2 regions of the Cupriavidus malaysiensis genome follow, and region 2 is predicted to be linked to the other one. Evidence: predicted binding sites of a transcription regulator. Region 2 holds the regulator's gene; the other holds the start of a gene.

Region 1 (12,084 bases), 1.6 Mb from region 2:
GTCGATGGCGAGCTGTGGGCCGTGCACGGCGGCGGCTTCTACAATCCGCAGAAGTACCTGCTCGCGCCCAAGCAGTTGCCGGAGAACCTGCACTGGTTCTACTGGGAGTCCTATTCCACCTGGATGTCGGGTTTTGCGCTGCTGGTGGTGCTGTACCTGTTCAATGCCAGCACCTTCCTGATCGACAAGAACGTGTTCGACATGTCGCCCGGCGCGGCGGTCGGCTTCGCGGTCTCGTACCTGCTGATCGGCTGGATCGTCTACGACTGCATCTGCCGCATCTTCGGCAAGAACGACGGGCTGGTGGGGGTGCTGGTGGCCCTGTACGTGGTGGCGGCGGCCTTCGTGGCCTGCCACGTATTCTCGGGCCGCGCGGCATTCCTGCTGACCGGCGCGATGATCGCGACCATCATGAGCGCCAACGTGCTGGTGTGGATCATCCCCGGCCAGCGCAAGGTGGTGGCAGCGCTCAAGGCAGGCCAGCCGGTGGATCCGATCCACGGCAAGCGCGGCAAGCAGCGCAGCGTGCACAACACGTATTTCACGCTGCCGGTGCTGTTCGCCATGCTGTCCAACCACTACAGCATGACCTACAGCTTCAAGTACAACTGGCTGGTGCTGGTGATGATCATGGCGGCGGGCGTCTTCATCCGCCAGTTCTTCATCCTCAAGCACAAGGGCAAGATCAACGTCGCCTGGCCCGCGGTGGGCGTGGCCCTGCTGGCCGGCGTGGCGGTGATGATCGCGCCGCAGCCGCGTCCCGCGGTGGCCGCCAGCGACGCCGACGGCGCCGCCAACCAGGTCAGCTTCGCCAAGGTGCAGGAGATCATCAACGCCCGTTGCGTGCAGTGCCACGCGGCCCAGCCGAAGATGATGCCGACCGCGGCCAAGGGGATCATGTTCGACTCGGCGGACGAGATCAAGTCGCACGCGCAGCTGATCTACCAGCAGGCGGTGCAGCAGAAGACGATGCCGCTGGGCAACGTCACGCAGATCACGGATGACGAGCGCGCGCTGCTGGGCCAGTGGTTCGAGGGCGGCGCCAAGACGGCGAACTGAAGGTGGCGGGCCGGCCCGGCGGGCCACAGCAGCCGGGTCGGCAGCGCCGACGCGCCAGGCGCGCGCCGCGAGGGCGCTGCTTGGCAGGAAGATCGGTGATCGACGGTCCGCCGGCCGTCCCCGCGTTCGCGCGGGGTGGCCGGCAGCAGGGCCGGAGAGGGTTTGAACGGGGCCTCGTGCCCCGTTTTTTTATGCCCGCAGCGGGCGTGCCGCAGGCGGCGGCACGCGGGCGGTACGCGGGCGGTACATTCAGCCAGGCTCAGCCGTGCCAGTGGCCCTTGACCCAGGCCCAGCCGCCGCCGGCCTCATAGCGCCACACCCAGTGGCCCGGCACCCAGAAGGCATGCGGCGTGGGCGCAACCGTGATCTGCTCGACGATCACCGGCGGCATCGGCGCCACCGGCTGCTCGACCCACTTGCCGTGCACCCACAGCCAGTCGTTGCCGGCCCACTTCCAGTGGCCGGGCACCCAGTTCCAGCCGTAGCCAGGGGCAGGGCCGCGGTCCTCGTGCACCGGTGCCGGCATGGCCCGCACGACCTGGTGCGGCGCCGGCTCGCGCACCACCACTGTGCGCTCGGTCACGCAGCCGCTCAGCGCGGCGGCGGCGGCCAGCGCGGCCAGGGCCGCCTGCGCGGCACGTGCGGCGCGCCGGCCGTGCATGGCCCGGCGCGGGCGTGTTGTCTGGTTCGACATCAATCCTTCTCCTCGTCAAGATTCGATCCGCCTGGGGCGGCGTGGCCGGCGGCCAGGCCGTTCCAGTGCTGCTTCCTTAACGGGCGAGGGGGAGGGCGGTGAGACAGCAAGTTGTAAGCGCACGTTTCCGCGCCGGCGGGGCCGGCGCGCGTGCCGTGCTCAGGCGCCGACGTCCAGCAGCGCCAGCACGCCCAGCACGACGAAGATGGCGGCGGCGATCTTGTGCACCAGTCCGATCGGCAGCTTGTCGGCGAAGCGGCCGCCCAGCAGCACGGCGGGCACGTTGGCCAGCATCATGCCGAAGGTGGTGCCGGCCACCACGGCCAGCACTTCGCCGCTGAAGCGCGCGCCGAGCGCCACGGTGGCGATCTGCGTCTTGTCGCCCATCTCGGCGAAGAAGAAGGCGACGATGGTGGTGCCGAGGATGCCGAGCGCGCCGCGCACCGGCTTGCCTTGCTCGACGTCGTCGAGCTTGTCGGGAATCAGGATCCAGGCCGCCATGGCGATGAAGCCCAGGCCCAGGATCCAGCGCAGCAGCGAGGGGCCGACCATGTGGGTGATCCAGCCGCCGAGCGCGCCGGCCAATCCATGGTTGACCAGGGTGGCGATCAGGATGCCGAGGATGATCGGCAGCGGGCGCCGGTAGCGCGCGGCCAGCACGAGCGACAGCAACTGCGTCTTGTCGCCCATTTCGGCGAGGGCGACGATACCTGTGGAGACGAGGAAGGCTTCCATTTTTCTTGAGATCACCGGGCCGGACGCATCTGCGAGATGCCAATGACGCACGCCTTCCCCGGCCCTGTCCGGAAAAGCGACGTCATCGGTCTCGCCAGGCCCTGGGCACGGGCCGCGCCGGATGGCAGGCCCTGGTCCCGGAAGCTGCGCACGCCATAACCGCAAGCGGTCAAGTCTGTTGACGTACGCCTCCGCGTTCCGGCTCCCGCATTGCGCGGGACGGTGACGGCGGAGCGGCTACTCCCCAATGGAAGTGCGGATTATAGCGTTGCCGTGGCGGGCAAGTCCACCGCCGCCGGCCGCGGTGCGGGCGCTCTGTCGTGCCGGCGCCATGGCCGGCGGCTGCCCCGCGCCGGCGCGTTCCCGTCGCTTCAGACGGGAACGGGCGAGTTCTCGCTGGTCTGGCGGCCGCGGAAGTCGGTCCAGCACAGCGCCTTGAAGTCATACAGCTTGCAGCGGCGTGCGGTGTCGAAGTACCAGCGCCAGGAGAAGTTCTGCACGATGATGCGGCCCGGCAGCGCGTGCTCGAGCACGGCCTGGGCACGCTTCAGGTGGTAGAGCGGCACGCTCATGTCCACGTGGTGGGCGGTGTGCTCCATGATGTGGTGCAGCGCGGCGCCGATGCCGTAGCGGAAACGCAGGTGCACGGTGGTCGAGACGAAGGGCTGGGCGCGCGTCCACATCGCCTTGGTCTCGTACCAGGCCACGCTGGCGTGGGTGTGGTGCACGTAGAGCACGAAGCCGACCGTGGCGTTCCAGACCAGGAAGGGCACGACGAAGCCCATCGTCAGCAGCATCCAGGCCGACTGGCCGGTGACCGCGGCCAGGGCCAGCAGCGCGCCGATCCAGGCCGCGCCGAAGGCGGCCACCAGCAGGCAGTCCCAGGTGAAGATGGCACGCCGGGACGGCATCTGGCGCTTGCTGGGGAAGAACAGCTTGAGCCACCAGATCTCGATCAGGTAGTACAGGCCGGGGCCGAGGCCGGTGCGGTAGACGCGCTCCAGCGCGCGGCGCCAGCGCGGCAGCGCGCGGTATTCCTCGAGCGAGTAGGGCGCCCACACGAAGTCGAAGCCCTTCAGGTTGGTGTAGCCGTGATGCACCACGTTGTGGCCGATCTCCCACAGGCTGTACGGTGTCAGCGAGGGCAGGAAGGTCAGCCGCCCGAGCCATTTGTTGAGGCCGCGCCGGGGCGTCAGGCTCTGGTGGCAGGCGTCGTGGCCGATGATGAACAGGCGGGCGATCATCAGGCCGGCCAGGATGCCCAGGCCGAGCTTGGCCGCCCAGTGCGGCGCCAGCACCACGCCGGCGAGGACTGCCAGGAACAGCGCGGTGTCGAGCAGGGTCAGCGCCAGCGGCAGTGGCGTGGTGCGCCGGCCCAGCGGGATCAGCCAGCCGCGGATGATCTTGCGCGAGGGCAGCGGCGCATCGGGCGCGATCGGCTCGGGCAGCGGTGCCTGCCGGCGCGCGCCGGGCGCCGGCGCGGCGGTGGTGTCGGGACAGGGCTCCATGGCCCGGGCTTGCAGCTTGGCGGTCATGCGGTTTTTCCAAGGTCGGTGACGCGCGGCGTGCGGCCGGGACCGGTCTTGGCCCGGCGCGCCGGCAGGCCGCGCGCGAAGCGACAGCTTAGTGGCCCTGCATGACGGCCGTGTTGACCGTGGTCAACAGGGGGCGGGCATGGCGCGGCGGCGGGGCGCCATGCCGCGACGAAGTGCCTTGGGCGTCTCTCAGACAGCCTCGCCCATCACATAGACCTGGTCGATGACACGGTCATCGCCCAGCATCGCGAAGGCGAACAACTGCTCTTCCAGCGTTTCGGAGCGGGCGCTGCGGCGTGCGATCAGCGGCGTGGCCTGCGGGTCGAGCACGATGAAGTCGGCCTCGCAGCCGGGCGTGAAGCTGCCGACGCGCTCGGACCAGCCTAGCGCGTCGGCGGCCGCGCGCGTGGCCAGGTAGAACATGCGCAGTGCGGTCAGGTAGTAGCCGCCCATGCGCGCCACCTTGTGCGCGGCGTTCATGGTGCGCAGCATGGAGAAGGAGGTGCCGCCGCCGACGTCGGTGGCCAGCGTGACATTGAGGCGGTTGGCGTCGGACTGGTGGAAGTCGTAGAAGCCGCTGCCGAGGAACAGGTTCGAGGTCGGGCAGTGCGCCACTGCGGCGCCGCTGTCGGCCAGGCGCCGGCGGTCGTCCTGGTCCAGGTAGATGGCGTGGCCGTAGAAGGCGCCGGGGCGCAGCAAGCCGTAGTGGTCGTAGACGTCCAGGTAGCTGCGCGCGTGCGGGAACAGTTCGGCGACCCATCTGACCTCGTCGCGGTTCTCCGCCACGTGGGTCTGGATGTAGGCGTCCGGGTAGGCGCGCGCCAGTTCCGCACAGGTGGCCAGCTGGGCCTCGCTCGAGGTCGGTGCGAAGCGCGGGGTGATGGCGTAGCCGAGGCGGCCTTTGCCGTGCCAGCGCGACAGCAGCTCGGCCGAGTCGCGCGCGCCGGATTCCGCGGTGTCGCGCAGGAATTCGGGGCAGTTGCGGTCCATCAGCACCTTGCCGGTGACCATGCGCAGGTTGCGCTGGTGGCTCTCGGCGAACAGCGCGTCGGCCGAGGCGGCGTGCACCGTGCTCCAGACCACCGCGCTGGTGGTGCCGTTGCGCAGCAGTTCCTCGGTGAAGAAGCCGGCCACGCCGCGCGCGTAGTCCGGGTCCTCGAAGCGGCGTTCCTCGGGGAAGGTATAGGTTTCCAGCCAGTGCAGCAGGCCTGGCGACGGCGAGGCGATGATGTCGGTCTGCGGAAAGTGGACGTGGGTGTCGATGAAGCCCGGCACGATCAGCTTGCCGCGGTGGTCGATCACTTCGGTGCCGGCAGGGATTTCCGCGGCTAGGCGGCCATGGTCGCCGGCGGCGACGATGCGGCCGTCGCGGATGATCAGCAGCCCGTCCTCCCAGTACTGATAGGCGTCCTCATGGAACTGCGGGTCGCGCTGGAAGTGCAGCACGCGGCCGCGCACGGCGCGGGTGGCCTGGCTCGCGTGGCTGGGGGAGGCGTTGGCGGGAGTGGTCGTCATGGGTTCGTCTCAGGGCCCGGCGGCGCGGGCCGCAGCCCTGGCACGCCGGTCGTTCTTGGATTGCGCCTCGCTCAGGCCGAGGCAGGCGTGGCGGGCGGGGAGCGCCAGAAGTGGTCCACTTCGGCGAGGAAGTCGGCCTTCTGCGCTGCGGGCAGGAAGGCCGCTTCGAAACTGTTGCGCGCCAGCTTGTGCGCGTCGGCCGCGTCCAGCGGCAGCGCCTCGAAGACGGCTTCCCAGTTGGCGTTCATGTAGCCGCCGAAGTAGGCGGGATCGTCCGAGTGCAGCGTGACGGCGACGCCGGCATCGAGCAGCCGCTTGAGGGAATGGTCGCGCAGGTCGGGATAGACCTTCAGCTTCTGGTTCGACAGCGGGCACACCGTCAGCGGCACGCGCTCGCGCGCGAGGCGCTCGACCAGCGCGGCGTCGTCGATGGCGCGCACACCGTGGTCGATGCGCTCCACCTTGAGCAGGTCGAGCGCGTCGCGCACGTAGTCGGCCGGGCCCTCCTCGCCGGCATGCGCCACCAGGTGCAGGCCCAGTTCGCGCGCGCGGGCGAACACGCGCGCGAACTTCTCGGGCGGGTTGCCGCGCTCGGACGAGTCCAGGCCGATGCCGACGAAGCGGTCGCGGAAGGGCAGAGCGGCCTCCAGCGTGGCGAAGGCGTCTTCCTCGCTGAGGTGGCGCAGGAAGCAGAGGATCAGGCTGCTGGAGAAATCGTATTCGGTGCGCGCCTGGGCCAGCGCATCGGCGATGCCGTCGATCACGGTCGAGACCGGCACGCCGCGCGCCGTATGCGTCTGCGGGTCGAAGAAGATCTCGGCATGGCGGACGTTGTCGGCCACCGCGCGGCGGACGTAGTCCATGGTCATGTCGAAGAAGTCTTCCTCGGTCAGCAGCACGCTGGCGCCGGCGTAGTAGATGTCGAGGAAGGACTGCAGGTCGGTGAAGGCGTAGGCCGCGCGCAGCGCCTCCACGGTGGGGTAGGGCAGCTTGACCTGGTTGCGCTGGGCGAGCTGGAAGATGCGCTCGGGTTCGAGCGTGCCTTCGATATGGACATGCAGTTCCGCCTTGGGGCTGCGGCGGATGCGTTCGGCGAGCGCGGCGTCGATGGTCATGGGGGCCTCTGATGATTGCCCGGCGGGATTCACCGGGTGACGGGTTGCGCCGTCCCTTGCGGCTGCCGGGCGCTGGCGGTCAGGGCGGCAAGCCGCTGATCGCGCACCTGGAGCAGTTGGGCGACGATGGCAACCGCAATCATAGCTGGAGCCTTGTCGGTGATGCCGGCCACCCCCATCGGGCAGGTCATCTCGGCGAGGCGCGCGCTGTCCACGCCGCGCTCGGCCAGGCGGTGCTCGAAGCGCGCGCGCTTGGTCTTCGAGCCGATCAGGCCGAAGTAGGCGAAGTCGCGCCGCCGCAGGATCTGTTCGCACAAGGCCAGGTCGAGCGCGTGGCTGTGCGTCATCACCAGGAAGTAGCTGCCGCGCGGGGCCGCGTCGACCTCGGCCTCGGGCGTGTCGGTGGCCTCGGCGCGCACGTTGGCGGGCAGGCCCGGCGGGAACAGGGTGTCGCGCTCGTCGACCCAGCGCACCTGGCACGGCAGGTTGGCCAGCACCTTGACCAGGGCGTGGCCGACATGGCCGGCGCCGAACAGCACGATCTGCATGGCGTCTGAGACCAGCGTGTCGCTCCAGCCGCCGCCGGCCTGCAGCGCCACCGCCGGCGCCACGGCACGGCTGGGTACATGGCGCGCGGGACCGGATGGCGGCACCGTGCGCAGCAGCGCGTCGCCGCGCGCGAAGGCCGCCTCGGCCGCATCGAGCCATGGCAGGTCGGCCTCGCTCAGCACCTCGAAGGCGAGCTTGACCACGCCGCCACAGCATTGGCCGAGGGCCGGCCCGAGCGGGATGCGCTCGATGCGGCGCGACGGGCTGCCGCTGCCGGCGTCCAGCATCGTGCGGGCGATCTCCATGCCGCGCCACTCCAGGTGGCCGCCGCCGATGGTGCCGACCAGCGCGTCCGCCGTCACCAGCATGCGCACGCCGGGCTCGCGCGGGGCCGAGCCCTTGACCTCGACGATGGTGACCATCGCCACGGGCACCCCCGCGCGCACCCAGCGGGCGGCGTCGGCGAAGCGGAAGGGTTGGAGCGGAGCGTCCTGCATGGTTCGGTCTTTGGGTGGTGGCGGGTTTCGGTTGTCGGTGTCGGCTTGTGCTGGATGCGGCGATCGGTGGATTGCTGCGGTCTTGCCTTCGGGGCGTGAGGGGAGAGGGCCGGCGCGTGGAGCCGCGTCAGCACGCGAACTGCCTGCGCCCGTCGGTCATCCCCCGCGATCCGTCATTCCTGTGCAGCCACCGCCTCCCTCACCGCGTCCGCGGCATCGAGGATCGCCTCGCCGGTGGCCGGAGCCGTCAGCGGCGGATTGATCCGGTAGTCGCCCAGCGCCGCCACGGCGTCGCGGATGGCGAAGAAGACCGAGAACGGCAGCAGCAGCGGCGGCTCGCCGACAGCCTTGGAGCGGTGGATGCTGTCTTCCACGTTGCGGTTCTGGAACAGCCGCACGTTGAAGGTCTCCGGGCAGTCGTTGACGGTCGGGATCTTGTAGGTGGACGGCGCATGCGTCATCAGCTTGCCGTTCTGGTTCCACCACAGCTCCTCGGTGGTCAGCCAGCCCATGCCCTGGATGAAGGCGCCCTCGACCTGGCCGATGTCCAGCGCCGGGTTGAGCGAGCGGCCGGCGTCATGCAGCACGTCGGCGCGCAGCAGGCGCCATTCGCCGGTCAGCGTGTCGACCAGCACCTCGGAGCAGGCCGCGCCGTAGGCGAAATAGTAGAAGGGACGGCCCTGCAGCTTGCTCTGGTCCCAGTGCAGCTTGGGCGTGGTGTAGAAGCCGTCGGACCACAGCTGCACGCGCGCCACGTAGGCTTCGCGCGCCAGCTCGTCGAAGGGCTGGCGCAGTTCGCCGGCCACCACCAGGTCGTCGCCGAAGCGCACTTCCGACACGTCCACGCCGGCCTTGCGCGCGGCGAAGGCGGCCAGGCGCTCGCGGATCTGGCGGGCCGCGTCCTGCGCCGCCTTGCCGTTCAGGTCGGCGCCGGTGGAGGCGGCGGTGGCCGAGGTGTTGGCCACCTTGCTGGTGTCGGTGGCGCTGCAGCGCACGCGTTCGAGGCGGATGCCCAGTTCGTGCGCCACCACCATCGCCACCTTGGTGTTCAGGCCCTGGCCCATCTCGGTGCCGCCGTGGTTCACCAGCACCGAGCCGTCGTTGTAGACGTGCACCAGTGCGCCCGCCTGGTTGAAGTGGGCCACGTTGAAGGAGATGCCAAACTTCACCGGGGTGATGGCGATGCCCTTCTTCAGCACCGGGCTGGCCGCGTTGAAGGCGCGCGTGGCGGCGCGGCGGGCGCGGTATTCGCTGCTGGCCTCGAGCTCGTCGAGCAGTTCGTGGATGACGTTGTCCTCCACGGTCTGTCCATAGGGCGTGACGTTGCGCTCGCCCTTGCCGTACAGGTTGGCGCGGCGCACGTCGAAGGCGTCGCGCCCGACCGCGCGGGCGACGTTGTCGAGGATGTACTCGATGGCGAAGGCGCCCTGCGGGCCGCCGAAGCCGCGGAAGGCGGTATTGCTCTGGGTATTGGTCTTGCCGCAGTAGCCGTCGATCTGCACGTCCGGCAGCCAGTAGGCATTGTCGAAATGGCAGATCGCGCGGGTCATCACCGGGCCCGACAGGTCGGCCGAGAAGCCGGCGCGCGACACCATCTCCACCTGCACGCCTTCGAGGCGGCCCTCGGCATCGTGGCCGGCCTGGTAGTCGAAGACGAAGTCATGGCGCTTGCCGGTGATCATCATGTCGTCGTCGCGGTCCGGGCGCAGCTTGACCGGGCACAGCAGCTTCCACGCGGCCAGCGCCGCGCAGCAGGCGAACAGGGCCGACTGCGATTCCTTGCCGCCGAAGCCGCCGCCCATGCGGCGGCACTCCACCTGGACCTGGTGCACGTGCCAGCCCAGCATATGGGCCACCGCGTGCTGCATCTCGGTGGGGTGCTGCGTCGAGCACCACACGTGCATGCCGTCGTTTTCCTTGGGGACGGCATAGGAGATCTGGCCCTCCAGGTAGAACTGCTCCTGGCCGCCCAGGCGGATGTGGCCGCTGTCGCGATGGGCCGCGGCGCCGATGCGGGCAGCGGGCTCGCCGCGCGTCAGGTGCATCGGCGGCAGCACATAGCTGCCCGCGGCGTGCGCGGCCTCGGGCGACAGTACCGGCGGCAGGTCTTCGTACTCGATCTCGCCCAGGCGTGCGGCGCGGCGCGCCGCGTCGTGCGAGCTGGCCACCACCAGGAACACCGGCTGGCCGATGAACTGGACCACCTCGCGGGCCAGGATGGGGTCGTCGTGGATGATCGGGCCGCAGTCGTTGACGGCCGGGATATCGTCCGCGGTCAGCACCGCGACCACGCCGCGCGCGGCGCGCACCTTGTCGAGCGAGATCGACCTGATGCGCGCATGGGCGCGCGCACTCATGCCCAGGGCGGCGTGCAGCGTGCCGGCCAGCTCGGGGATGTCGTCGGTGTAGGTGGCGGTGCCGGCCACGTGCAGGTGGGCGGACTCGTGCGGGCGCGAGATGCCGACCTGTGGCGCAGCCTCGGTGGCCACGCTTTCGTCGAGCAGGAAGGGTTCGGTCTGCTTGTTCATGCCGTTCACTCCTTAGACACCGGCGGCGATCACGTCGGCGCCGGCGCCGGGGGCGCGGACGTTGACACTGGCGGCGGGCAGCGCGTCGGCGCGCGTCTCCAGCCAGAAGCGGTAGAGCAGGTTGGCGGCGCCGCGCGCGCGGTAGGCGGCGCTGGCGCGCATGTCGGTCAACGGCGTGTAGTCCTGGCCCAGCGCGGCCATGGCGGCGCGCGCGCTGGCTTCGTCCCAGGGCTGGCCGGTGAGGGCCGCCTCGGCCGCGGCGGCGCGCTTGGGCGTGGCGGCCATGCCGCCGAAGGCGATGCGCGCGCGCGTGACGATGCCGTCCTCGACGTCGATGGCGAAGGCGGCGCAGACCGCGGAGATGTCCTCGTCGAAGCGCTTGGACAGCTTGTAGGTGCGGAAGTGCGCCGGGCCTGCCAGCGGCACGCGCAGCGCGGCGACGAACTCGCCTGCGGCCATGGCGGTCTTCTGGTAGGCCAGGTAGAGGTCTTCGAGCGGCAAGGTGCGGCGCGTGTCGCCATGTTGCAGCACCACTTCGGCACCCAGCGCGATCAGCGCCGGCATCGAATCGCCGATCGGCGAACCGTTGGCGATATTGCCGCCGAGCGTGCCGGCATTGCGGATCGGCAGCGAGGCGAAGCGCTTCCACAGCTCTTCCAGTGCCGGGTGATGGGCCGTGAGCGCGGCGTAGGCCGGCTCCAGCGGCACGGCGGCACCGATCTCGAGCATGCCGTCGCGCGGTTCGACGTAGTACAGGTCCTGTACCTGGCCGATATAGAGCAGGTCGCCCAGTTCGCGGAACTGCTTGGTCACCCACAGGCCGACGTCGGTGCTGCCGGCCAGGATGCGGATGCCCGGCTCGGCGGCCTTGAGCGCGGCGAAGGCGGAGGCGGTGCGCGGCGCATGGAACTGCCGGCCGGCGGCGCTGTAGTGGAAGGTGCCGTCGCGGCGCAGGCCGCGCAGGGCCTCGGCGATGCTGCGCGGCTCGAGCTTGCCGGGCCGCGGCGCGGGCAGCGCCATCATGCGCTGGCCGGCGTCGATGATGGGACGGTAGCCGGTGCAGCGGCACAGGTTGCCGGTCAGGGCATCGCAGATGGTGCTGCGCGCGGGGGCGTCGCCGCCCGGCGTGTGCTGCTGGTACAGCGCCCACAGCGACATGACGAAGCCGGGCGTGCAGAAGCCGCATTGCGAGCCATGGCATTCCACCAGCGCTTCCTGCACCGGGTGCAGGGTGCCGTCGGCCTGGCGCAGGTCCTCGACCGTGATCAGTGCCTTGCCGTCCAGCGTGGGCAGGAACTGGATGCAGGAGTTGACCGCCTTGAAGGCGACCTGGCCGTCGTCCTGCAGCTCGCCGATGACGACGGTGCAGGCGCCGCAGTCGCCCTCGGCGCAGCCCTCCTTGGTGCCCGTGCAGCGCACGTCCTCGCGCAGGTACTGCAGCACGGTGCGGGTGATCGGGGCGTCCGCGACTTCCTGGATCTGGCCGCGATGGTAGAAGCGGATGGGTTGCGTCTCCATGGTCTCGTATTCCGTTAGGTGCCTTGTGTTATGGCGTGAAACATAGCATCGGGCTGGAGCAAGCAATATTCGGCCCAGGTGATGTGCGCCATCAGGGCGGAGAGCGGGCGGCCAGGGTGCGCGCGGATTGACCTGCCGCCGGGTGCCTCGCTTACACTATGCGCCGTTCCCATCCTCCTCGCCACCACCGCCGCCGGCCCGGCCGGCCCCGCGGCGACCGCCCCATGCACGGACGCGACCATCTCGATACCTACCTGCTGCGGGTGCTGCATACCCTGCTCACCGAGCAGAGCGTGACCCGCACGGCCGTGCGCCTGGGCCAGTCGCAGCCGGCCATCA
Region 2 (12,084 bases):
GGCCTGGTCTGGTGGGCCTGGATCGATCCGGCGCGCGCGTTGCTGGTGGCGGTGGCGGTGCTGGTGGTGAGCTGTCCCTGCGCGCTGTCGCTGGCGACGCCGGCTGCGCTGGCGGCTGCCGGCGCCTCGCTGTCGCGGCGCGGCGTGCTGCTGACGCGCGGCCATGCGCTGGAAACGCTGGCGCAGGTCAGCGATGTCGTGCTCGACAAGACCGGGACCTTGACCGAAGGACGCTTCGCGCTGGCCGAGGTGCGTGCGGCGCAGGGCGCGCCAGCCGACCAGTGCCTGGCGCTCGCCGCTGCCATGGAGGCGGCAAGCGAGCATCCCATCGCACAGGCCTTGGCGGCGGCGGCGCAGGAGCGCCGCGCGGCCACGGCGGCCGATGGGGAGGGGGACTCCCCGCCCCAGGTGGTGCCGGTCGCCGCGCTGCGCAGCGTGCCGGGGCAGGGCCTCGAGGCCCGCATCGGCGCGCGGCGCCTGCGGCTCGGACGCCAGTCCTTCGTCGCGGAACTGGCGGGAGGCGCCCCGGGCGATCTTCTGCACGGTGCGGCCGAGCCCGATCTTCCGGCAGGCGCCACCACGGTCTGGCTCGGCGAAGCGGACCGCTGGCTGGCGGCTTTCGTGCTGCACGATGTCGAGCGGGCCCGTACCGGCGTCCTGCTGGCGCGACTGCGGGGCCTGGGCGTGCGCTGCCACCTGGTGTCCGGCGATGATCCGGCGACGGTCGACTGGTGGGCGCGCCGCTTCGGCATCGCCGATGCCCGCGGCGGCACCACGCCCGAGGACAAGCGCGACTATGTGAGCGCGCTGCAGCAGCGCGGCGCGGTCGTGCTGGCGGTCGGTGACGGCATCAACGACGCGCCGGTGCTGGCGCAGGCCCAGGTCTCGATCGCGATCGGCAGCGGCGCTCCGCTGGCGCAGGCCGGCGCGGACGCGGTGCTGGCGCACGGTGGCGTCGACGAGATCGCGACGGCGCTGGCCATCGCTCGCCGCACGCGCCGCGTGGTGCGGCAGAACCTCGCCTGGGCCTTCCTCTACAACGTGCTGGCGATCCCGCTGGCGGCCACCGGCTTCGTCACGGCCTGGATGGCGGGTCTCGGCATGTCGATCTCCTCGCTGCTGGTGGTGGCGAATGCCTGGCGCCTGCTGTCGGCGCCGGCCGCGTCCGGTGCGACGGATCCAGCCTCGGAGGACTGACCATGGAAACGCTTTACCTGCTGGTGCCGCTGAGCCTGGCGCTGGTCGTGTTGATTGCCGGCGCCTTCTGGTGGGCCTTGCACGCCGGCCAGTACGACGACCTCGACCGGCCCGCCGAAGCGGTGCTGCTCGACAACGACAAGCCGTCCTGAGGGCGGTGGCAGGTGGCGTGCGACCGTGGCCGATGCCTTCGGTTCTGCGCGCAGCGGGGGGCGCTTGATGCAGATCAACGCACGCGGGGCCCGGGCTTCATACATTCACATCATCGGCGCTTTCGCCAGATCGGTTTTCACTACTTAGTCTTGGGGGGTCTGAATGGATGTCACTGCCGCGTCTTCACGCGTCGACACCTTCAACTACGGCGTCGTGAGGCAATTCGCCATCATGACTGTGGTCTGGGGGATCGTCGGCATGGCCGTCGGCGTGCTGCTCGCAGCACAGCTGATCTGGCCGGAGCTCAACTTCAACACGCCGTGGCTGTCGTTCGGGCGCCTGCGCCCCTTGCACACCAATGCAGTCATCTTCGCTTTCGGCGGCAGCGCGCTGTTCGCGACCTCGTACTACGTGGTCCAGCGCACCTGCCAGGCCCGCCTGTTCTGCGGTCCGCTGGCGGCCTTCACCTTCTGGGGCTGGCAACTGGTGATCGTGGCGGCGGCCATCACGCTGCCGATGGGCATCACCAGCTCGAAGGAGTACGCCGAGCTGGAATGGCCGATCGATATCCTGATCACGCTGGTGTGGGTGGCTTACGCGGTGGTGTTCTTCGGCACCATCATCAAGCGCAAGACCAAGCATATCTACGTGGCCAACTGGTTCTTCGGCGCCTACATCCTGACCATCGCGCTGCTGCACATCGTCAACAACCTCGAGATGCCGGTGTCGATGTGGAAGTCCTACTCGGCCTATGCCGGCGTGCAGGACGCCATGGTGCAGTGGTGGTACGGCCATAACGCGGTGGGCTTCTTCCTGACCACCAGCTTCCTGGGCATGATGTACTACTTCATTCCCAAGCAGGCCGAGCGTCCGATCTATTCGTACCGCCTGTCCATCGTCCACTTCTGGGCGCTGAACTTCACCTATATGTGGGCCGGCCCGCACCACCTGCAGTACACCGCGCTGCCCGACTGGGCGCAGTCGCTGGGCATGGTCTTCTCGCTGATCCTGCTGGCGCCGTCCTGGGGCGGCATGATCAACGGCATCATGACCTTGTCGGGCGCCTGGCACAAACTGCGCACCGATCCCATCCTCAAGTTCCTGGTGGTGGCGCTGTCCTTCTACGGCATGGCGACCTTCGAGGGCTCGATGATGTCGATCAAGACCGTCAACGCGCTGTCGCACTACACGGATTGGACCATCGGCCACGTGCACTCGGGTGCGCTGGGCTGGGTGGCGATGATCTCGATCGGCTCGCTTTACTACCTGATCCCGCGCCTGTTCGGCGAGAAGCAGATGTATAGCGTGCGCCTGATCGAGCTGCACTTCTGGATCGCCACCATCGGCGTGGTGCTGTACATCGCCTCGATGTGGATCGCCGGCGTGATGGAAGGCCTGATGTGGCGTGCCACGCAGCCGGACGGCACGCTGACCTACGCCTTCGTCGAGGCGGTCAAGGCCAAGTACCCGTTCTACCTGATCCGCCTGGCGGGCGGTATCTGCTTCCTCTCGGGGATGCTGCTGATGGCCTACAACGTGGCCAAGACGATCGTCGGGCGGCCCGCGGTCGATGCACCGATCCCGGCGAGCCTGCCGGCCACCGCCCACTGATACGCCCAGGAAAGGACCATGTCTGAGAATCGAAGCTTCTTTTCGCACGAGACGCTGGAGAAGAATGTCGGCTGGCTGATCATCTGCACCATCGTGGTCGTCAGCATTGCCGGCCTGGTGCAGATCGTGCCGCTGTTCTTCCAGCACTCGACCACCGAGCCCGATCCCGGCATCAAGCCATACTCGGCGCTGCGCCTGATGGGCCGCGACATCTATATCCGGGAGGGCTGTGTCGGCTGCCACTCGCAGCAGATCCGCACGCTGCAGGCCGAGACCGAGCGCTACGGCCATTACTCCACCGCGGGCGAGTCGGTCTACGACCATCCCTTCCTGTGGGGTTCCAAGCGTACCGGCCCGGATCTGGCGCGCGTGGGCGGCCGTTATTCGGACGACTGGCAGCGCATCCACCTGCGCAACCCGCGTGACGTGGTGCCGGAATCGGTGATGCCAGCCTACCCGTGGCTGGAGAGGACCGTGCTGCCAACGCATGACGTGCAGGCGCGCATGCATGCGCTGCGCCGCCTGGGCGTGCCTTACACGGACGACGAGATCGCCAAGGCGCCGGCCGAGCTGGAAGGCAAGACGGAGGAAGACGCGCTGGTGGCCTATCTGCAGGGCCTGGGCATCAACAAGCGCAATGTGCGGGTCGACACCGCGGTTGCCGGCGGGCAGCCGGCCAAGGAGTGAGGCCATGGCCATGCTGAGCGCATTCTCGACCGTGCTGTCGATGCTCTTCTTCCTCGGCATCTGCTGGTGGGCCTGGTCCGCCGGCCGCCGGCGCGCCAACGAAGAGTCGGCCATGCTGCCGTTCGCACTGCCTGACGAGACGTCGGTGGCGGGCGCGGGCAGCCATGTGGATACCACATCTAGCAGGAAGATCAGTTCATGAGCGACTTCATCTCGGATTTCTGGAGCTACTACATCGCGGCGATCGCCCTGGCGGGCATCGTGTGGTGCGTCTGGCTGCTGTTCTCGCAACGCAAGGTCGCCAAGGCACAGGGCGCGGTCGAGGACACCGGCCATGTCTGGGACGGCGACCTGCGCGAGCTCAACAACCCGCTGCCGCGCTGGTGGATGTGGATGTTCCTGCTGGCCTGCATCTTCGGCCTGGGCTACCTGGTGCTGTATCCGGGGCTCGGTTCCTACGCCGGCCTGCTGAAGTTCTCCACACAAGGCGAACTCGCAGCGCACCGGCAGGCGGCGGAGAAACTGCAGAACTCGGTCTACGCGAAGTACATGAAGATGGATATCAAGCAGGTGGCGGCCGATCCGGAGGCGCGAGAGATCGGGCAGCGGCTGTTCCTGAACTATTGCGCGCAATGCCACGGCTCGGACGCGCGCGGCAGCCGCGGCTTCCCCAACCTGAGCGATCACGACTGGCTGTACGGCGGCGAGCCGGAGACCATCCAGCAGACCATCACCAAGGGTCGCAATGGCGTGATGCCCCCGTTCTCGGCGGTCATCGATGCCAAGCTCGCCGGCGACGTGGCGCAGTATGTGCGTTCCCTGTCGGGCCTGGCCTACGATCCGATCCGTGCCGCACGTGGCGAGGGCGCGTTCAAGTCCACCTGCGCGGCCTGTCATGGCGCCAACGGCAAGGGCAACCAGGCGCTGGGCGCACCGAACCTGAGCGACAACACATGGTTGTACGGCAGCTCGGAGTCCACCATCGTCGAGGGGATCCTGAAGGGACGCAACAACCATATGCCTGCGCATGAAGAGATCCTGACGCCGGAGCGTATCCGCATGCTGACCGCCTACGTCTGGGGGCTGTCGAACGCGCCGGAGGCGTCACGATGAGGAAAGTGCATCGCGCCGCGCCGCAGGGCGCGTGCGCCGCCGGAGCCAGCCAATGAATGCACCGGAGACGGAACCGCTGGCCCGCAAGGGCGGGCCGGCAACCGCAGCGCCTGCGACCGAGTCGGTCGACGAGGCGTTGTATGAAGTCCGCCGCAAGATCTACCCGCGCTCGGTCAGCGGTGCCTTCTCGAACTGGCGCGTCTGGCTCGTGCTGCTGACGCAGCTGATCTACTACGGTACGCCGTGGCTGCAGTGGAACGGGCGCCAGGCGGTGCTGTTCGACCTGGGCGCGCGCAAGTTCTATATCTTCGGGCTGGTGCTGTGGCCGCAGGACGTGATCTACCTGAGCGTGCTGCTGGTGATCTCGGCGCTGGCCCTGTTCCTGTTCACCGCCATCGCCGGCCGGCTGTTCTGCGGCTATGCCTGTCCGCAGACGGTCTATACCGAGATCTTCATGTGGATCGAGCGGCATGTCGAAGGCGATCGTTTCGCCCGCATCCGCCTCGACGGCGATCCGTGGTCGCTGCGCAAGCTGCGCATCAAGGCGACCAAGCATCTGCTGTGGATCGTGGTGGCGCTGTGGACCGGTTTCACCTTTATCGGCTATTTCGCGCCGATCCGCGAGCTGGGCGGGCAGGTGGCTGCGTTCGCGCTCGGGCCCTGGCAGGCCTTCTGGATGCTGTTCTACGCCTTCGCCACGTGGGGCAACGCGGGCTTCATGCGTGAGCAGGTGTGCAAGTACATGTGTCCCTACGCGCGCTTCCAGAGCGTGATGGTGGACCGCGACACCTTTGTCGTTACCTACGACAGCGGCCGCGGCGACCCGCGCGGCAGCCGCTCGCGCAAGGCCGACCACCGCGCCGCTGGGCTTGGCGACTGCGTCAATTGCAGCATCTGCGTGCAGGTCTGCCCGACCGGCATCGACATCCGCGACGGCTTGCAGTACGAGTGCATCGGCTGCGGCGCCTGCATCGATGCCTGCAACCAGGTGATGGACAAGATGGACTACCCGCGCGGGCTGATCCGCTACACGTCGGAGAACGCGATGCGCAAGGGCTGGTCGGCCCAGGCGACGCGCAAGCGCCTGCTGCGTCCGCGCGTGATGATCTATTCGGCGATCTGGCTGGCACTGCTGGCGGGCTTCGCCATCTCGCTGTCACTGCGCACGCCGCTGAAGGTGGATATCATCCGCGATCGCGGCAGCCTCGGGCGCGAAGTCGAGGGGCGCTGGGTGGAGAACGTCTACCGCCTGCAGCTGATCAATACTAGCGAGGCGCCGATGCAGTTCACCATCCGCGCCGACAGTGCGGAACTCGGCAAGCTGCGCGTGGAGTCCGACGGGGCGACCGGCGAACTCGCACCGACCTCGAACCGCCTGCTGGCCATCCGCGTGCGCGTGCCGCTCGAGCAGGCGCGGCAGGGCACGCACAAGATCCGCGTGACGGTGCAGGGCGGCCAGGAGGAGGGGCATGTCGTCGAGGTGAACCAATCGACCAGTTTCATCGTGCCGCGCGACCTGTAGGGCGTGCGGAGGGGATTGCCGCAGGGCAGACAAGCGGGGCGGCCACGATGCCGCCGTGCGTAACAGCAAGGAGCGAAGCCATGCAAGGACCCGCCCGACAATCATTGACGGACGCCGGCACGATGCAGCAGGCCGTGCGGCCGTGGTGGAAGGAACCCTGGCCCTGGCTGCTGATGAGCGGGCCGCTGGCGGCGATGGCCGCCTGCGGCGTGACCATCTGGCTGGCGATGACGCATCCCGACAAGCCGATCGAGGAGGGCGTCAGCCGGCACGGGCTGGTGGTCGAGCGGCAGGGCGCGGCGCGGGCAGTGTCCGGCGCGACAGCCACGGAGCGGCCATGAGACTGCGCTGGCTGATGTGGGTCCTGTGGCCGGCCTTCCTGGTCGCCGGTGTGGCAACCGCCGCGGTGTTCTCGCTGGTGGATCCAAGCGATCTCAGGCTGTTCGGGCGGCCGGTCGAGGCCTCGCGCGAGGCGGTCTACACCATCGGCTTCCTGCTGGCCTGGCTGCTGTGCTCGCTGTCGAGCGCCCTGACCTTTTATACGATGCCGGTGCGCCTCGGCGATACCGACGAACTGGAGTAGGGGATGCGCGCAGGCCGAAGGGCTGGGCAGAACGGGGCCTGTCGAAGGCGCCGGATGCCTGCGCCCTCGGCTTGGTCAGCAGCTCTTGCCGTAGATCTGCTTGATGCCGGGTACGTCGACCAGCTTGACGTGGCGCTGGCGGATCTGGATCAGCCCGGCCTCGGCGAAGCGCGAGAACAGGCGGCTGACGGTTTCCAGCTTGAGGCCGAGATAACTGCCGATTTCCTCCCGGCTCATGCGCAGCACGAACTCGGTCGACGAGTAGCCGCGCTCCGACAGGCGCTCGGACAGGTTGACCAGGAAGGCGGCCAGGCGCTCCTCGGCGCGCATGGAGCCGAGCGTCAGCAGCATGACCTGGTCCTGCGTGATCTCCTTGCTCATCATGCGCAGGAACTGCTGTTGCAGCGACGGCACGGTGGTCGACAGGGTCTGCAGGTCGTTGAAGCGCATCACGCAGACCTCGGTGTCTTCCAGTGCGGTAGCATCCGACGCGTGCTGCATCTCGCCGAGGCCGTCGAGTCCGACGACTTCGCCCGGCAGGTGGAAGCCGGTGATCTGCGAGCGCCCGTCTTCCATCGTCACGTGTGTCTTCAGGGTGCCGAAGCGCACCGCGTAGACTGCGCTCAGGGGTTCGCCGAGCCGGTAGAGCGTCTCGCCCTTGTGGACTCGCACGCGTTCCTTCACCAGCGAGTCGATCTTTTCGATGTCGTTGCGGTTCATGCCGACCGGCACGCACAGGTGTCCGAGCGAGCAGGACGAGCAACGGGGCGACATCGCGGTGACGGGGATGGAATTGAGCAAGCCGGGGCCTATTGTCGTTGAGCTGCGAGGGCGCAATTTCTGCATTTTACTGTGTGAAGGCATCCGAAGGGGAGCGAAAGTTGACTGCGGCGGTCTTTTTCAGTGTTTTTCTGCTGGCCTTGCTGGGTGGCGTGCACTGCGCAGCCATGTGCGGCGGCATTGCACTGGCGGTCGAGAGGCCGCAGGCGGAAGCGCCGGTCGTCGTGCAGCGCAGGCCGCGGGACTGGTTGCGTGAACAGTTATCCATGCATGCGGGGCGGGTGGTGACTTACATGCTGCTCGGTGCCGCGCTGGGCGCGGTCGGCGCCGGTGCCTGGCGAGCCCAATACCTGCCGCTGCAGCGCGGCCTGTTTGCCGCTGGCAGCATGGTCCTGCTGGGCACCGGCCTGTGGCTGCTGGCCGGGCGCGCGCCGCAGTTCGCCGCGCTGGAGCGCTTGGTGGCGCGTGGGGCCGGAGCCCTGGCAGGCCGCCTCCGCGGGCGGCGCGCCGGTGCCCCGTCCGCCCCGATTCAGGTCCGCCCGCGCTTGCTCAGGCGTTTCGGCATCGGTCTGGCGTGGGGGCTGGTGCCGTGCGGCATGGTTTACGGTGCGCTCACCCTATCGTTGCTTGCCGGCAACGCGTTGTCGGGGGCCTTGCTGATGGGGGTATTCGGTCTCGGGACCTTGCCCAACCTGCTGATGCTGTCCGGCCTGTCCGGCGCGTTGCGCGGCTGGTCGCGCCGGCCCTGGGTGCGCGTCGGTGCCGGCGTGGCAGTGATGGGGTTTGGTGCGGCCGGGCTTGTGCGGGCGGCGATGTTGCCGCACACGCTCGCCGCACACGGCTTCTGTGTGGTGTTCTGAAGGGGGCTCTTCTGTTTTGGTGATGCGTGAGGCACTTTGTCGGGTGTGCCGAAGGCGCCGCGCTGGTGATGGGCGGTTGCAGCGCCGGGCCGGAATGCCCTACAATCGGCAGCATTGCAGTATCTATCGCGCTGGCGCTGCCGCGCGCATGGCCGGGCAACTCGAACGGCCGTCCTGAGGCCAGTCCGGGCAGAATGTTGCTGACGGACGTAGCCACCTCGCAGCAAGCCATGCCGGTTGACAAGATCTCCGGTTCAAAAGACCGGCTGGGCGTTGCGCGACGGGAGGTGCGCAACACCGTGCGGATGACTGCATCGTTCTTGCGGCGGAAGGGGTTGGACCCGTTCGCGCCGATCCGCCGCTCCAGAAGGGCGGTGCAACGCAAGAGGCCTTTCGGCCGGCGCTGAGGCCGGCAGCAGGGCAATTCTCCGCCGGACTGACCCGGCAACCCGAAGCAGAATAAGATGGGCGCGCGGCTTTCATGCGGACGGCATGCCGGCCGGCCGCGCAATGAGATGGCGATGGCGCTTCGGCCTCGCTGGATCCGAAATCCCCGAATCCTCCGGCGGTCCGCCGGGGGCAGGTGCAAAGACAGGCTGCACACATCCGTATATGAATACCCAAGAGGCGAAAATCGTCCTCGAGACTGCGTTGATCTGCGCGCAGGAGCCCTTGCGCGTGGCGGAACTGCGACGGTTGTTCGCCGATGAGGTGGCTGCCGACACCATCCGCGTGCTGCTGGACGAGTTACGTCTGGATTGGCGTGATCGGGGCGTGGAACTGGTGGCGCTGGCCAGTGGCTGGCGTTTCCAGAGCCGGCCCGGCATGCGCGAATACCTCGATCGCCTGAATCCGGAGAAGCCGCCGAAATACTCGCGCGCGGTGATGGAGACGCTGGCGATCATCGCGTACCGGCAGCCGGTAACCCGCGGCGACATCGAAGAGATCCGCGGGGTGACCGTCAGCACGGAGGTGATCAAGCGGCTCGAGGACCGCGAATGGATCGAAGTGATCGGCCATCGCGATGTGCCAGGGCGGCCCGCGCTGTACGCGACCACCAAGGCTTTCCTCGATGATCTCGGCTTGCGTACCCTGGACGAGTTGCCCCAGCTGGAGGATGCGCAAGCGCAGATCCAGGCGGCCTTGCTGGACCAGCAGGCCATTGACTTCGAGTCGCTTGGCCAGGCCGGCGTGCCCGCCGGGCAGGAGGCGGAGGGGCAATTGGCCCTGGATGGCATGACGGTCGCCGAGGCCGGCCGTGTCGCCGGCGGCCTGGCGCCGGCGACGCTTACCGAGGCGATCATCGAAGCCGCACCTGGGCAGGTTCCCGCCGGGTTTGACGCCGTTCCCCAGGCTGAGCGGCAGATACCTGAGCCAGCCAGCCATGCCGCCGAGGCGTCCGCGCGGACGCCGGCCGACGGCGTACCCGATACCGAGACCGCATCCGCCCAGCCGGCCGATGCTCTCACGCCGGCAGACGGCGAGCGCGATGCGCGCGACGAGCGCCTGCCTAACTGAACCCATGCAACATCCGATTGTGAATACTTTGTCCGATTCTGTAGAGCAAGACGTCCGCCACGCGGATGCGCCGGGCAGCGATGCCGGCAGTGCGGCCGAGTCCGGCGCATCTCCCGAGGGCGGCGCACGCCGCAAGGGCCTGCGGCGCGGCTTGCGCAATCTGGTGGCGAGCCGCCGCCAGGCGGCGCAGGATCGAGAGGCCGGCCGTGGCGCGGCGCCCGAAGGCGGCGGCGATGCCGCGCCTGGCGAGCCTGCGCCGGCGGCGTCGGCTCAAGGCGGCAAGTCGGCAGGGCGCAGCCGCGGCAAGCGCAAGGCTGCAGCGGTCGACGCGGAAGCCGAGGCCATCCGTGCCGAAGCGGCACAGGCTGCGCCGGGCCAAGACGGGCAGCCGGTGCCGGCCGCGCCGGGTGGCCGCGAAGGTGGTGCGCGCAAGCGCAGGCCGGGACAAGGCCAGCAGGGGCGGGCGGCAAAGCCGGCCGGCGAGTCGGCCAAGGTCGGCGGCCGCCCGCAGGCCAAGGGCAAGGCCACGCAGCCGCGTCAGGGCGCGCCCAAGGGTACTGGCAGCCCCGACGATCTGTTCCGCTTCGTGATCTCGGACCAGTTCGACCAGGAAGAGACCGTGGTGCCGCGCACCAAGGCGAAGCCGGTGCGCGAACTGTCGGCCGACGATGATGCGCCCAAGCTGCACAAAGTGCTGGCCGATGGCGGGCTGGGTTCGCGCCGCGAGATGGAAGAACTGATCCTGCAGGGGCGCGTGTCGGTCAATGGCCTGCCGGCCCATATCGGCCAGCGCATCCTGCCGACCGACCAGGTCCGCGTCAATGGCAAGCTGATTGCCCGCAAGATTTCGAGCAAGCCGCCGCGCGTGCTGCTCTACCACAAGCCGTCCGGCGAGATCGTCAGTCAGTCGGATCCGGAAGGCCGCCCGACCGTGTTCGACAACCTGCCGCGCATGAAGACCGGCAAGTGGGTCGCGGTCGGCCGCCTGGACTTCAACACGGAAGGCCTGCTGATCTTCACCACCTCCGGGGACATCGCCAACCGCTTCATGCATCCGCGCTACGGCGTCGAGCGCGAGTACGCGGTGCGCACGCTGGGTGAGCTGGCCGAGTCCGATCGCCAGCGGCTGCTGCACGGCATCCAGCTCGACGACGGTGAGGCGAGCTTCCTGCGCATCGCTGATGGCGGCGGCGAGGGCATCAACCGCTGGTACCACGTGGCCCTGACCGAGGGGCGCAACCGCGAGGTGCGCCGCATGTTCGAGGCGGTGGGGCTGACGGTGTCGCGCCTGATCCGCACGCGCTACGGACAGTTCCTGCTGCCGCGCGGACTCAAGCGCGGTCGCTGGCACGAGCTGGAGGCCGAAGAGGTACGCGCGCTGATGAGCGGCATCGGGCTCAAGCTGCCCGGCAAGGGCGAGCAATCGAGCAAGGGTGTGACCAAGGTCGGCGGCCGCAAGCAGCGCGAGGAAGCGGCGCTGGCAGGTATGCCGATGCCGACCGGCATGGACGGCCTGCCGCGTTTCGAGCGTGCCGCAGGCGGCCGGGGCAATGGTGCCGGCCGTGGCCAGCCGGACCCGATGCAGACGTCGATGGGGTACATCAGTCACGGTCCCACCCTGCTGACTTCGCATTCCAAGCTTGCCAGCGGCGTGAGCCTTCCCGGTGCAGCCATGCCGGTGGGTGGCAACAAGGGCGGCAACAAGGGTGGTGGGCGCGGCAAGGCTGGCGCCGGCGGCGGCGGCGGTGGTGCCGGTCGCCAGCAACAGCAGCGACGTGGCGGCGATGTGAACGGCAACGTGATGCCGAAGGCGGCCAAATCCGGTGGCGCTAACCGGCGCCCGCGTGGTCGTAGCGGCGGTGGCGGCGGTGGTGGTGGCGGCCAGCGCGGCGGAAACCGCTGAGGTGCGGTGAAAGGCGCAAAGCCGGGTGGCGTGGCTGCCCGGTCGGCCTTTTGCCTTTTGCACATAATCTGCGTATAATCCAAGTCTATTCAAAAGTGTCATCCTCAGATGGGTGAGCGAATGATGGGCATTGCGCCCATTTTTTTTTGCTCCATCC

Evidence for each region. Region 2 encodes FNR, which switches genes on or off when oxygen is low (the NO sensors DNR and NnrR bind a similar motif). Its sites were predicted from a motif close to TTGATNNNNATCAA; they were not measured.
Region 1: the regulator FNR is predicted to act here: its motif matches at 4,137-4,150, upstream of BKK80_RS07055 (fatty acid desaturase).

What each region holds. Positions count from the first base shown of each region.
Region 1 is NZ_CP017754.1:1,622,287-1,634,370, forward strand. It holds gene BKK80_RS07040 (urate hydroxylase PuuD) at 1-1,059, shown strand, start outside; gene BKK80_RS07045 (YXWGXW repeat-containing protein) at 1,319-1,753, opposite strand; gene BKK80_RS07050 (TMEM165/GDT1 family protein) at 1,913-2,488, opposite strand; yybP-ykoY riboswitch at 2,542-2,754, opposite strand; gene BKK80_RS07055 (fatty acid desaturase) at 2,860-3,996, opposite strand; gene guaD (guanine deaminase) at 4,213-5,538, opposite strand; gene BKK80_RS07065 (adenosine deaminase) at 5,610-6,653, opposite strand; gene xdhC (xanthine dehydrogenase accessory protein XdhC) at 6,683-7,699, opposite strand; gene xdhB (xanthine dehydrogenase molybdopterin binding subunit) at 7,873-10,227, opposite strand; gene xdhA (xanthine dehydrogenase small subunit) at 10,240-11,745, opposite strand; gene BKK80_RS07085 (LysR substrate-binding domain-containing protein) at 11,970-12,084, shown strand, end outside.
Region 2 is NZ_CP017754.1:3,206,854-3,218,937, reverse strand. It holds gene BKK80_RS14545 (heavy metal translocating P-type ATPase) at 1-1,197, shown strand, start outside; gene ccoS (cbb3-type cytochrome oxidase assembly protein CcoS) at 1,200-1,349, shown strand; gene ccoN (cytochrome-c oxidase, cbb3-type subunit I) at 1,513-2,961, shown strand; gene ccoO (cytochrome-c oxidase, cbb3-type subunit II) at 2,980-3,648, shown strand; gene BKK80_RS14525 (cbb3-type cytochrome oxidase subunit 3) at 3,653-3,850, shown strand; gene ccoP (cytochrome-c oxidase, cbb3-type subunit III) at 3,847-4,761, shown strand; gene ccoG (cytochrome c oxidase accessory protein CcoG) at 4,814-6,283, shown strand; gene BKK80_RS14510 (hypothetical protein) at 6,406-6,624, shown strand; gene BKK80_RS14505 (hypothetical protein) at 6,621-6,866, shown strand; gene fnr (fumarate/nitrate reduction transcriptional regulator Fnr) at 6,942-7,667, opposite strand; gene BKK80_RS14495 (sulfite exporter TauE/SafE family protein) at 7,748-8,506, shown strand; gene scpB (SMC-Scp complex subunit ScpB) at 9,119-10,024, shown strand; gene rluB (23S rRNA pseudouridine(2605) synthase RluB) at 10,029-11,927, shown strand.